DNA from 3 places in the Marinobacter arenosus genome. Region 1 is predicted to be linked to each of the others. Evidence: predicted binding sites of a transcription regulator. Region 1 holds the regulator's gene; each other region holds the start of a gene.
What was found. Region 1 encodes LexA, which represses DNA repair genes until DNA is damaged. Its sites were predicted from a motif close to CTGTNTNNNNANACAG; they were not measured.
Positions count from the first base shown of each region.

Region 2: the regulator LexA is predicted to act here: its motif matches at 1,465-1,480, upstream of recA (recombinase RecA).
Region 3: the regulator LexA is predicted to act here: its motif matches at 1,939-1,954, upstream of recN (DNA repair protein RecN).

Region 1 is NZ_JAHVAO010000001.1:1,017,056-1,021,240, forward strand. Features, by position in the region: gene KXD86_RS04645 (hypothetical protein) at 249-680, shown strand; gene KXD86_RS04650 (hypothetical protein) at 728-988, shown strand; gene KXD86_RS04655 (cell division inhibitor SulA) at 1,061-1,552, opposite strand; gene lexA (transcriptional repressor LexA) at 1,593-2,204, opposite strand; gene KXD86_RS04665 (amidoligase family protein) at 2,410-3,411, shown strand; gene KXD86_RS04670 (gamma-glutamyl-gamma-aminobutyrate hydrolase family protein) at 3,404-4,162, shown strand; gene KXD86_RS04675 (SIMPL domain-containing protein) at 4,166-4,185, shown strand, end outside.
Region 2 is NZ_JAHVAO010000003.1:190,166-194,350, reverse strand. Features, by position in the region: gene mutS (DNA mismatch repair protein MutS) at 1-798, opposite strand, end outside; gene KXD86_RS16860 (CinA family protein) at 880-1,380, shown strand; gene recA (recombinase RecA) at 1,578-2,624, shown strand; gene KXD86_RS16850 (alkaline phosphatase family protein) at 2,874-4,185, shown strand, end outside.
Region 3 is NZ_JAHVAO010000001.1:1,783,848-1,788,032, forward strand. Features, by position in the region: gene dnaK (molecular chaperone DnaK) at 1-1,060, opposite strand, end outside; gene grpE (nucleotide exchange factor GrpE) at 1,152-1,754, opposite strand; gene recN (DNA repair protein RecN) at 2,039-3,718, shown strand; gene fur (ferric iron uptake transcriptional regulator) at 3,794-4,185, opposite strand, start outside.

The DNA of each region.
Region 1 (4,185 bases):
CCGGAGCGCCTTTTTGCCAAATTCAAACGCCCGTTTCAAGTGAATGTTTGTATTTTCTTGTGAAATGAAAAGCGCCCAGAGAGGGGAAGAAACCTAGGGCTAAAAATGTTATGCTTGGCAATTAACTTTCCGGGTTGAAACGACCGCTCCGTGATCGCAGGTACCTCATGGCCTCGCAATGGCATTCACTGGTTTCACAGAAACTGTTCCTTGCGCGAACACTTCTGAGTCAGCTTGACAATGATTCCGTGGCTACAGGAGATCGTCCCGCCAACGAAGCAGAGCTGGCATTGGGGCGCGAGGCGGCCATTCAAGGAACGATTGAGCTCCTGCTCCGATCCAGACAGTTGCTGCTGGTCATGATTGCCCGCTTATATCAGAAGCGGAACGAAGAGCCAGCAACCCTGGAGGAACTGGCTTCGCTGGTGGGAGAGCACCCTGGAGACATCGCCCGGCTGCGGGAACTGGAAAAGGCGTCGGGCAGCTGGTGGAACCATCTGGACCAGCTGGAAATGTCCCAGAGCCGGCCTCCGGCGACCCGAAAATCGGTCAGTGCAGAGAACATTATTGCGATTTCTGCCGATACCGGGCCCGACCGTTCAGCCCAGGCGCTCCGCCGCACGCTGAGCGCAATGAAAAATTTTGCCGACGATCTGGAAGAGCAACACAGTGAGTGGTAACCGATCACCACACCCTTCCAGATCTCACTAATTGAAAGGTTTACCGAATGTCACCATCGTTTTTTGAAATTGTACAATTGAGCAATGGCGATTATGCCCTGCGTCGTATCGACGACGACAGCGCGCCTCTTGTGAAAATCTCGTTCTCCGAAGAAGCCCGGGAAATGATGGAAGACCGCGATATGAATGTGGCCAAGGCCATGATTGCCGCTGGTATCGAGGCGGTGGGAAATGTCGCGCATGACATCGATTGGGAGGATGAGGATCTGGACGCAGTCGACCCCCAGCCTTCCTACACCCTCCACTGATCAACAAGCCCCGGGGGCGAGGGGCACCGAAGGCCTGAATCACGTCACGACAAAGCGTGACGCTCCCTGGACTCAACGCTGGCGAAGAACGACACCATGGCTGTTGCCATTGGCAGAGGCCCGCTGGAGGGCCTGAAAGGCCGAATGGCCGAGCTTGCGCGTCCACATCACAACCGCGTGGCAGGTTCCTGCACTCAGTGCCATCTCCGCCAGTTCCTGTGCGGAATGGTCGCCGGTCGATCGAAGAACCAGCAACTCACCGGCGACAATGCCGTGCATCTTCTGCCACTTACTGACGAGCGCCTGGGGTGGATCGATCCAGGCAAGCCAGCGCTTTTCCTGATTTAATTGCGTCAGCATCGGCAGCAGCAACTGGAAATTCTCGACCTGGCCTTCCGGCAGAATGATCTCCGTGACGTTGCCAGCCACTGCCGCATCGCTGGCATCAGACCTGCGACGGGCACGAATCACGGAACGCCTCTCTGGAGCCGCAGACGGCGGTACCGCGTAGGACATCGCACCTTGCTGATAAGCCAGATTCTGATTGAAGCTTAATTGTTCCATGGTTCACCTGCTCTCATACTGTCTGTGGCAACTCAGCCGATCAGTGAAGATCTGACCGACGGATCACACCCACTCCCAAGCCTTCGATAAACAGCTGCTGCTCGGTAAGGTCCACCTCGATCGGGTCGAACTCCTCGTTCTCTGCGATCAGGTACACCTTTGACCCTTCCTTGCGGAACCGCTTGACCGTTACTTCTTCCTCGCCAACCCGGGCCACAACCACCTGGCCGTTGTGGACGTCCTGGGTACGGTGCACGGCCAACAGATCACCATCCAGAATGCCGATATCTTTCATGCTCATGCCCCGCACCCGCAGAAGATAGTCCGCTGACGGCGAGAAGAAACTGGGCTGGAGGGTGACATGATCTTCGATGTGTTCCTGGGCAAGAATGGGGCTACCGGCCGCTACCTGGCCAATCACGGGCAACCCGAGATCTTCCTCCGCCTCAGGCAAGCGAATGCCGCGGCTGGCACCGGGGACCATTTCGATGGCACCTTTGCGGGCTAGCGCACGCAGATGCTCTTCCGCCGCATTGGCAGACCGAAACCCAAGCTCCGCGGCGATTTCCGCTCGTGTGGGCGGATAACCCGTCTCATCGAGATAGCGCCGGATTATGTCCAGTACCTGAGATTGCCTTGCTGTCAGCTTCATTGAGCCACTCCATCAGGGGGATCCCGGGGGCCGGCCGGAGAACCCGCCCGGCCAGCCCTGTTTTTATATACAGTAAAATGACTATATACAGTGTTTTATCCAGTGTAAAGCCCCAGAGCTTTTTTTCTGTCAATGGCTTAACCATGCCACCCTCAGGGAGTGTGGTATGGTGATAACACCTGAAATTTGCGTGTTAGGGAGAACTATGAGCCAATCGAGTGGCTGCAAGATGCCGGACATCCTTCGGACCAACGACGGCAAAGAACGCCGCGTTGGAATTGAAATCGAACTTTCCGGCCTGGGTTACGAAACCCTGGTGAACTTCATGGCTCGTTTTCTGGAGACCGAGCCCGACCTGCATTCCCGCTATGTCACCAAACTGGATACCGATCTGGGCGCTTTTACCGTTGAGCTCGACTCGGACCCGATCAAGGATCTCGATCTTGCCGATGACCGGCTGCCCGACTCGATACGGGAACTGGGAGGTCAGGCCATGGAAGTGATCGATGCGGCAGCGGAACGCATTGTCCCACTTGAGATCATCAGCCCGCCCATTCCGTTCTCCGAACTCCCCCGGATAGAAGCACTCACGGACATGTTGCGGGAGGAAGGCGCGCTCGGGAGCCGCGAAGCCATCTACTATGCCTTCGGACTCCAGTTGAATCCGGAACTCCCGGATTTGGCCCCTGATACCCTGGTTCGCTATCTCCAGGCCTTTGCCGCCCTGTACGAGTGGCTCAAATCCCGTCATCAGTTGGACATCAGCCGGAAATTCACCACGTACATCGAGCCGTGGAGCAGTCGGTACACCGATATACTCATGAAGGATGATTACGCCCCGGATCAGGAAACGCTGATGCGGGATTACCTGGAATACAATCCGACCCGTAACCGGGCCCTGGATCTGCTGCCCCTGTTTGCCCATCTCGATGCCGGCCTTCTGGGACAGTATGTCGATGATCCGAGGATCAAGAGCCGCCCCACCCTGCATTACCGGTTGCCCGACTGTGACATTGATAACCCCTCGTGGCATTTTTCCAGCGTCTGGAACGACTGGGTCATTCTCGAGCAGATTGCATCCAATGCCAGCGAGCTGGCCGAGCTCCGGGCGTTGTTCCGGGAAGGGAACAGAATCAGCCTGCACAACCTAACCCACAGCTGGCTCGATACATCCGCCGACTGGCTACAAAGTAGGGGTTATGTCTGAATTCAGGGAACCCGAACAGGAACTTCCGGGACTGACCATCGGCATCAGCGGCCCGGCAAGGAAGGGGACAGCACACCGCCTCATCAGCCTGGGCATCAGGATGCAGGGTGCCCGAACCCATTATATCCGGCCCGGGTCACGGACCGACGTTTCCCTGCTGGACGGCCTTGTGCTTTCCGGGGGAACCCATGTCCACCCGGAGCGCTATGGCCAGCAACCGCAGGTCACGGCAAATTACGATCGCAAACGGGATGCCACCGATCAGCGACTGCTTGAGGAAGCGGAGCGGATCGGAATTCCAGTGCTGGGAATCTGCCGAGGGGCCCAGTTTATCAACGTGTTCCACGGGGGCTCCCTGTGCCAGAATGTGACACCTTTTCGGGTGCACACCCGGCACCGCCCGCTACTCCTGCCCATGCAGACGGTCAGGGTGGTGAAGACCAGCAGGCTTGGCCGCATCATGCAGTCGTCCATGATCGGCGCCAATCGAATTCACAGTCAGGCCATCAAACGGCTGGGACGAAACCTGAAAGTGGTCGCCGTCGATAACGACCTGTTTGTCCAGGCCATCGAGAATACCCACGATCAATGGCTGATGGGCGTGCAGTGGCACCCGGAATATCTGCTATACCATGGAGGACATCGCCGTATTTTCGGACAATTCGTCCAGGCAGCGCTGGACTTCAAACTGGGCCGCCTGGAACCGGATTCCGGAACGCCCGATCCCAACAGGAATTCAGAGGAGGAATGACCCATGAACATACGGAAGCGCGT
Region 2 (4,185 bases), on a different contig from region 1:
TTCGTCCCGCCGTTCCCGGGTCAGTTTCCGGATGTGGGGCAGGGCGGTGCGCTGGGTTTCCTTGGCGTACTGCAGCAGGCAGCCGGCAGCGCAGATGGCCAGGGTCAGGTCCTCGCAGCCGAACCCGGTCAGGTCCCGCACCTGCAGCTGGTGTGTGATGACCCGGCGTGCCGTATCGGATTCGAACAGCCAGGGGCCCTGGCGGCGAATGCCGGTGTAACCCTCCAGCACCTCTTCGTAAGGGAAGTCCTCGCTGATCAGGATTTCCGCCGGACGCACGCGCTGGAGTTCGCCCTGCAGGGCTTCCAGGTCGTCCAGTTCAGAGACCGCAAAGCGGCCACTGGAAATATCCAGCGAAGCAAAGCCGAATTGTTCGCGATGGCTGTAAATGGCCACCAGAAGATTGTCGCGACGGTCCTCCAGATAGGCATCGTCACTGAGTGTGCCCGGCGTGACAATTCGAACCACCTGGCGATCGACCGGGCCTTTACTGGTGGCCGGATCGCCAATCTGTTCGCAGATGGCGATGGATTGACCCGCCCGCACCAGCCGGGCAATGTATCCCTCAGATGAATGGAACGGGATGCCCGCCATGGGGATCGGGTTGCCGCCGGACTGCCCGCGAGCGGTCAATGTGATGTCCATCAGCTCAGCGGCTTTCTTGGCGTCTTCGTAAAACAGCTCGTAGAAATCCCCCATGCGGTAGAACACCAGCTCGTTGGGGTGCTGCCCCTTGATCTTCAGATACTGCTGCATCATGGGGGTGTGCTTGGAGAGATCGGTCTGGGCTGCTGACATGGACGGTCCGGATTGCCTTGCTTTGGATGAAGGCGTGAATTGTAAGAAAATAACGCCCCGGATGAAACGAAGGAGATCATTATGAGCGCCAGTGATCAGGAATTGTCCGAGGCGGGTGCCCGCCTTGGCAAACTGCTGGAGCGTCAGGGACGTACGATTGTCACGGCCGAGAGCTGCACCGGAGGTTGGGTTGCCAAGGTGTTGACGGACAGGGCGGGTTCCTCCGCGTATGTGTTGGGAGGCCTGGTAACGTACAGCAACGATGCCAAGGAAGGGTTGCTGGGCGTAAGCGGTCAATCGCTGGCTGACCACGGTGCCGTCAGTGAACCGGTGGTTCGGGAAATGGTTGCCGGTGCGCTGGCGGTGACCGGTGCGGATGTGGCCGTGGCCATCAGTGGTGTCGCGGGGCCGGGCGGTGGCAGCGAAGATAAGCCGGTGGGCACGGTGTGGTTTGCCTGGGGCCGGGGCCCGGCATCCACGGAAGCCGTGGTAGCCCATTTTCCAGGTGACCGGGACGAGGTTCGTCGCCAGGCGGTGCTCTTTGCGTTGCAGGGGGTCAGTGATTTTCTCGGCGCCTCCTGAATGGCATCCGATGGGGCTGGCGGACGCCTCCCGTCAGTTTCGTGAAAGAGGGGGTTGGTCTCCTCATCGGGTTATGTTTTAATACTGTTCAAATATACAGGGAATTTGCTGTATCTGCTGTACAAGTTCCCGCTCCAAAATTCTGCGACCGGCGTTAAGTGACGACCGGTGGCTACGGCGACAGAGGGTTTGCACTGATGGAAGACAACCGCAAGAAAGCACTAAGCGCAGCACTGGGTCAGATCGAGCGCCAGTTCGGCAAGGGCGCCGTCATGAAAATGGGCGATCAGCCCCGTGAAGCCATTCCTGCGGTATCCACCGGTTCTCTCGGGCTCGACGTTGCCCTGGGTATTGGCGGTCTTCCCTATGGGCGAATCTGTGAGATCTACGGCCCGGAAAGTTCCGGTAAAACCACGCTGACCCTTCAGGTCATCGCTGAAGCCCAGAAGCAGGGAAAAACCTGTGCCTTTGTGGACGCGGAGCACGCACTTGATCCCGTTTACGCTGAAAAGCTGGGCGTAAATGTCGACGACCTGCTGGTGTCCCAGCCGGATACCGGCGAACAGGCACTGGAAATCGCCGATATGCTGGTTCGCTCCAACGCCGTTGACGTGATCATCGTGGACTCCGTCGCAGCCCTGACACCAAAAGCGGAAATCGAAGGCGAAATGGGCGACAGTCACGTAGGCCTTCAGGCGCGTTTGATGTCTCAGGCGCTGCGTAAGCTGACCGGTAACGTCAAACACGCCAATTGCCTGATGATCTTCATCAACCAGATCCGGATGAAGATTGGTGTGATGTTTGGCAGCCCGGAAACCACCACTGGCGGTAATGCGCTGAAGTTCTATTCCTCCGTGCGTCTGGACATCCGCCGTATCGGCTCGGTGAAAGAAGGCGACGAGGTGGTGGGCAACGAAACCCGCGTGAAAGTGGTCAAGAACAAGGTGGCGCCGCCGTTCCGCCAGGCCGAGTTCCAGATCATGTACGGCAAGGGCATCTACCACATGGCCGAGGTTCTGGACATGGGCGTGAAAGAAGGCTTCGTGGACAAATCCGGTGCCTGGTACGCCTACAACGGCGACAAGATTGGCCAGGGCAAGGCCAACGCCTGCAAGTTCCTGGAAGAGAACCTGGACCTGGCCACTGAAATTGAAGCCAAGGTCCGTGACAAGTTGATGCCGAAGCCGGAGAAAAAAGAGAAGGCCGAGGAAGCCCCGGCTGAAGCAAATGGCGAACTGCTTTAACTGAACGGTCCATCCAGTAATGGGCAGCAGGACGCCTTTCCTGCTGCCCATGCCCCCTTCCCAGCCCTCCGATTTTCGATTCCTTTCGTTTTGACGTCCCTGTCTTGCCGGGAATGCCATCAGCTTGAAAATAACCGGGGCTGTGTTATACCGAGATAACACAATCCGGGCAGTGACTCCGTAGCAACGGGGAGCCGTGGTGGAGATTGTTTGGTTAATAAGGACATTCAACCAAATCGGGGCGCTCTCATGACGACGCTGTACCTCTCCTTCCTGAACCACGTTCTGACAAGGCGGGCGTGTCTGCCGCTCACGTTCGCGATTGCCTTCCTGATTGCCGCTCTGACACCCGGCGCAGCGGGCTCTGCAGAACCTGAAGGTGGTGGTCATCCAAAACTGATTCTGCAAATTACCGTGGATGCACTGCGGGCCGATTTGCCAGAGCGTTACGCGTCCGTCCTGGGAGACGGTGGCTTCAAGCGCCTCTGGAACAACGGAATCACCTATTCCAACGCCAACTACCGGCATGCCAACACGGAGACCGTCGTTGGTCACACATCCCTGGCTACGGGCACCGTACCTGCACGCCATGGGATGATCGGAAACGTCTGGTTTGACCGTGAGTTGGGACGACTGATCTACAACATCGAAGATGCACGTTATCGGTTGCTGACAGCCGGTGCTGATGTGGATAAACAGACTGAAATCGATCCGACCCAGAAGGCAGCCAAGGTGGATGGCCGGTCACCAACCGCCATCCTCACGTCGACGTTCAGTGATGAATTGGCGATTCACTTCAATGGGCGGTCGAAGATCTTCGGCGTCTCCGTGAAAGATCGGGGCGCAGTGACCCTGGCTGGGCAGACCGGGAAAGCCTTCTGGTTCTCCAAGGCCACCGGGGAGTTTGTTACCAGCACGTATTATTATGACGAGTACCCGCAATGGGTGACGGACTGGAACGCGGGCAAGCCCGCTGGCAAATACGCGGACCAGGCCTGGGAGCTGCTCCTGGAGCCGAATGCTTACCAGTTTGGTGGGTCTGATGATCAGGATTTCGAAACCGATTTTCCGGGTTTCGGGCGTACCTTCCCGCACGCCTGGGGCACAGCCGACGACAAGTATATGACGACGCGCCTGACGCTCAGCCCGGCCGGTGACGAATTAACCCTCGATTTTGCAACCACGTTGATGAAAGCCGAGGGGTTGGGGCAGGACGAGGTACCGGATTTCCTGGCGGTCAGCTTTTCCTCAACCGACTATGTCGGTCACGTTTTCGGCGCGTCCAGCCTGGAAACCGAGGACAATATGGCTCGCCTGGATCGTACCCTGGCTAACCTGCTCAACGTTGTTGATGAGCACGTTGGCCTTGAGGACACATTGGTGGTGCTTTCGGCCGACCACGGACAGCCCGAAGTCCCCGGCCATCTCAATGAACTTGGTGTGTCCGGTGCCAACTATTTCGATGTCGAGGCGCTCGACAAGACACCGGCCATTGAGGCCCTGAAGAAGCAGTTTGGCATTGGTGAGGAACTCATAGAGGCGTTCTTCCAACCCTACCTGT
Region 3 (4,185 bases), 770 kb from region 1:
TCACTTTTTCCTGAACCAACGGCATGCGGGTCTGACCACCAACAAGGATCACCTCGTCGATTTCACCGGCCTTCATGCCCGCGTCCTGCAGAGCAACTTTACACGGCTCGAGGCTGCGCTGGACCAGATCTTCTACCAGTGACTCGAGCTTGGCACGGGTCAGCTTGACGTTCATGTGCTTCGGACCACTGGCATCGGCCGTGATGTACGGCAGATTCACGTCGGTCTGCTGGCTGCTGGAAAGCTCGATCTTGGCCTTCTCGCCGGCTTCCTTCAGACGCTGCATGGCCAATGAGTCACCGCGCAGGTCGATACCGCTGTCTTTCTTGAACTGGTCGGCCAGGAACTCGATGATCTTCAGGTCGAAGTCTTCACCACCCAGGAAAGTGTCACCGTTGGTGGCCAGTACTTCGAACTGGTGCTCGCCATCGACATCGGCAATTTCAATGATGGACAGGTCGAAGGTGCCACCACCGAGGTCATAAACCGCTACCGTGCGGTCGCCGCTCTTCTTGTCCAGGCCATAGGCCAGGGCCGCCGCGGTCGGCTCGTTGATGATCCGCTTCACTTCCAGACCGGCGATCTTGCCGGCGTCCTTGGTGGCCTGACGCTGGCTGTCGTTGAAGTAAGCCGGCACAGTGATAACCGCCTCGGTCACCTTCTCGCCCAGGTAGTCTTCTGCAGTTTTCTTCATTTTCTTCAGAACTTCTGCAGACACCTGCGGCGGCGCCATCTTCTCGCCCTTCACCTCAACCCAGGCATCGCCATTATCGGCCTTGGTGATCTTGTACGGCACCATCTTGATGTCTTTCTGAACAACGTCGTCTTCGAAGCGACGGCCGATCAGACGCTTGATGGCGTACAGGGTGTTGTTCGGGTTGGTCACCGCCTGACGTTTCGCAGACTGACCTACCAGGGTTTCGCCATCGTCGGTGTACGCGATGATGGACGGCGTGGTGCGATCACCCTCGGCGTTTTCAATAACCTTGACCTTGTCGCCATCCATGATGGCAACACAGGAGTTCGTGGTTCCCAGGTCGATACCGATAATCTTGCTCATTGAGTCACTCCAATTCTTCTGAATGCTTTCCCGGAGACAACTGCCCCGGCTCTCGCCATTTACTGGCTATATTGGCGCTTTAATCGGCTTTTCAAGCCTGCTCATCAATTTTTGGCGAATCCTCTGCCTTGGCGACAACCACCATGGCCGGACGCACAACACGGCCGTTCAGCAGGTAACCCTTCTGAACCACCGCCACAACGCTGTTGGGCTCGGCATCAGGCGCCGGCACCATGGACATAGCTTCGTGCTGCTGGGGGTCGAACGGTTCGCCTACCGGGTTGAGCTGCTCAACGTTGAATTTGCCAAGACTGCTCATGAACAGGCTGAGGGTCATTTCCACACCTTCGCGGATGGAAGCAACCACCTCACCGGTGTTCTCGTTGGCCTCAGTACTTTCGACGGCCTTTTCCAGGCTGTCCGCAACAGGCAGCAACTCCTTCACGAACTTCTCGAGCGCAAACTTGTGCGCTTTTTCGACGTCGATCTCGGCACGCCGACGGACGTTCTGCATCTCGGCCTGGGCGCGCAACATCTGCTCCTGCGCCTCCTTGACCTGAGCCCGCAGCGCCTCGACTTCGGAATCTTCGCCCTCTGCAACCTCATCGTTTGCCTGCGCTTCCTCGGCAGCCGCTTCGGTTGCTTCCTTCAGCTCGTCTTCTACCTGTTCGTTGCGGTTTTCGTCAGTGCTCATGACCACTCCTGCTAACTATCCGGCGGCCGATGTCTGATACGGCCGATTCAACGTGACTTCCGACCGCAGCGAGCCGGAAAACTGTAGTTGCGAACGGATATGGGGCCCAGCTTGCAGGTTTCAACCACCCCGGCGATTAATCCGGCACAAATTCACGCCCGGGAATTTGCAAACCGGAAAAACCCTGTATATATTCACAGTCACTGTATGAAATCACAGTAGTCGACCAGATCCCGGACCGGGTGGGTCAGCGCAGCATTTCGAAGGACGCGGAGGTTTTCTGCATGCTCACACAGCTTACGGTTTCCAATTACGCCATCGCCGAACGGGTGGAACTCCAGTTCAGCAAAGGCATGACGGCCCTGACCGGTGAGACCGGTGCCGGCAAATCCATTGTCCTGGACGCCCTCGGGCTCGCCATGGGCGGCCGGGCTGACGCCGGGGCCGTTCGCCACGGCGCCAAGCGTGCCGACATTACCGCCACCTTCGACGTCGCCAACATTCCCGAGGCCGCCCAATGGCTGGAAGACCACGAACTGGATGACGACAGCGACTGCATCCTCCGCCGTGTGATCAGCAAAGATGGCCGCTCCCGCGCTTACATAAATGGCCAACCCTGCCCGCTTGCCCACCTGAAGGACCTCGGTGGCCTGCTAATGGACATTCACAGCCAGCATCAGCATCAGTCCCTGCTTCGCAAGGAAACCCACCGCAAACTGCTGGACGAGTTTGCCGGCGTTGAAACCCTGGCCGCCAACACCCATGCCGCCTGGAAGACCTGGCACCAGACTCGCCAGCGACTCAGCGAACGCCAGCAGAATGCCGACGAAACCGAAGCCAAGCTGCAACTGATGCGTTACCAGGTGGAGGAACTGGACCGACTGGCCCTGGAGGACGGCGAACAGGAACAACTGGAACAGGAACAGGCGCAATTGAGCCAGGCCGACGCCGTGCTGCACAGCAGCCACCAGGCCGCCCTGCTTTGCACCGAAGAGGAAACCAGTGCGGCCGACCTGGTACGTCAGGCGTTGCAGCAACTGGAGCAGTTACCCGTCGAGGTCCCGGCGTTGGCCGACACCATTCAGATGCTGAACGAAGCCCAGATCCAGATCAGCGAGGCGGGCGACAACCTTCGCCGCTTCGTGGATGACTACGAAGCCGATCCGGAACGACTGGCGCAAGTGGAAGAACGCTTGAGCGCCATTTTTCAGATGGCCCGCAAGCATCGAATTAACCCGGAAGACCTGCCAGAACTGCATCAGAGACTGTCCGCGGAATTGGCCGAACTGGACGGCGGCGCCGGAAGCCTGGAACAACTGGAAGCGGAACTGGAAAAACAGCGCGCCGTGTTTGACGAACTCGCCGGACAGCTGACGGAAGCCCGGGAGCGGGCGGCCGTAGAGCTGGACCAGCGTATTGCCGAGGAGCTGGCGCAGTTGAGCATGCCATCGGTGCAGTTCGTGACACACCTGAACCGCAATGCCAGGAATGAGCCAGCGCCGCACGGTGAGCAGGACATCGAGTTCCTGGTCAGCGCCAACCCGGGCCAGCCAGCCCGGCCGCTGGCCAAGGTCGCCTCCGGCGGCGAACTGTCCCGGATCAGCCTCGCTATTCAGGTCGTGGTGGCCCAGACCTCAACCACACCGACCCTGGTCTTTGACGAAGTGGACGTCGGTATTGGCGGCGGCACCGCCGAAGTGGTCGGCCGCCTGTTACGAGCCCTGGGTGAGAACGGCCAGGTACTGTGCGTAACGCACCTGCCGCAAGTGGCGGCGCAGTGCCATCAACACCTGTTCGTCAGCAAGTTCACCGAAAAAGACGCAACGTTCTCGAAGATTGAAACACTGGATGATCAAGGAAGGATCAGTGAAGTGGCACGCATGCTAGGCGGCGTCGACATGACCGAGCATACCATCGCCCACGCCCAGGAAATGTTTTCCAAAGGGCAGGCCACGCACCACTGAAGCAGTCCATCGAACCTCTACCCCTCTCGATCCTGAGAGCTGTTGGGCGGGTGATTCACCCGCCCCTTTTTTGTTTTATGACTTCACCGGTTTTACGTAGAGGATCAGACTGTGATCAACGATCTCATAGCCACGCTCCTCGGCAATCTTTTTCTGGCGCTCTTCGATGATTTCGTCAACGAACTCAATGACTTCACCGGTCTGGGTGCAAACCATGTGGTCATGATGATCATCGCCCGCCATTTCGAAGACCGCGTGACCACCCTCGAAGTTGTGGCGCAGCACCAGGCCCGCGGCTTCGAACTGGGTCAACACCCGGTAAACGGTCGCCAGCCCCACGTCATCCCCCTGCTCCAGGAGCTTCTTGTAGACATCTTCGGCACTCAGGTGGTGCTCGTCGGCGTTCTCAAGAATGTTGAAGATCTTGACTCTCGGCAGAGTAACTTTGAGACCGACTTTTCGTAATT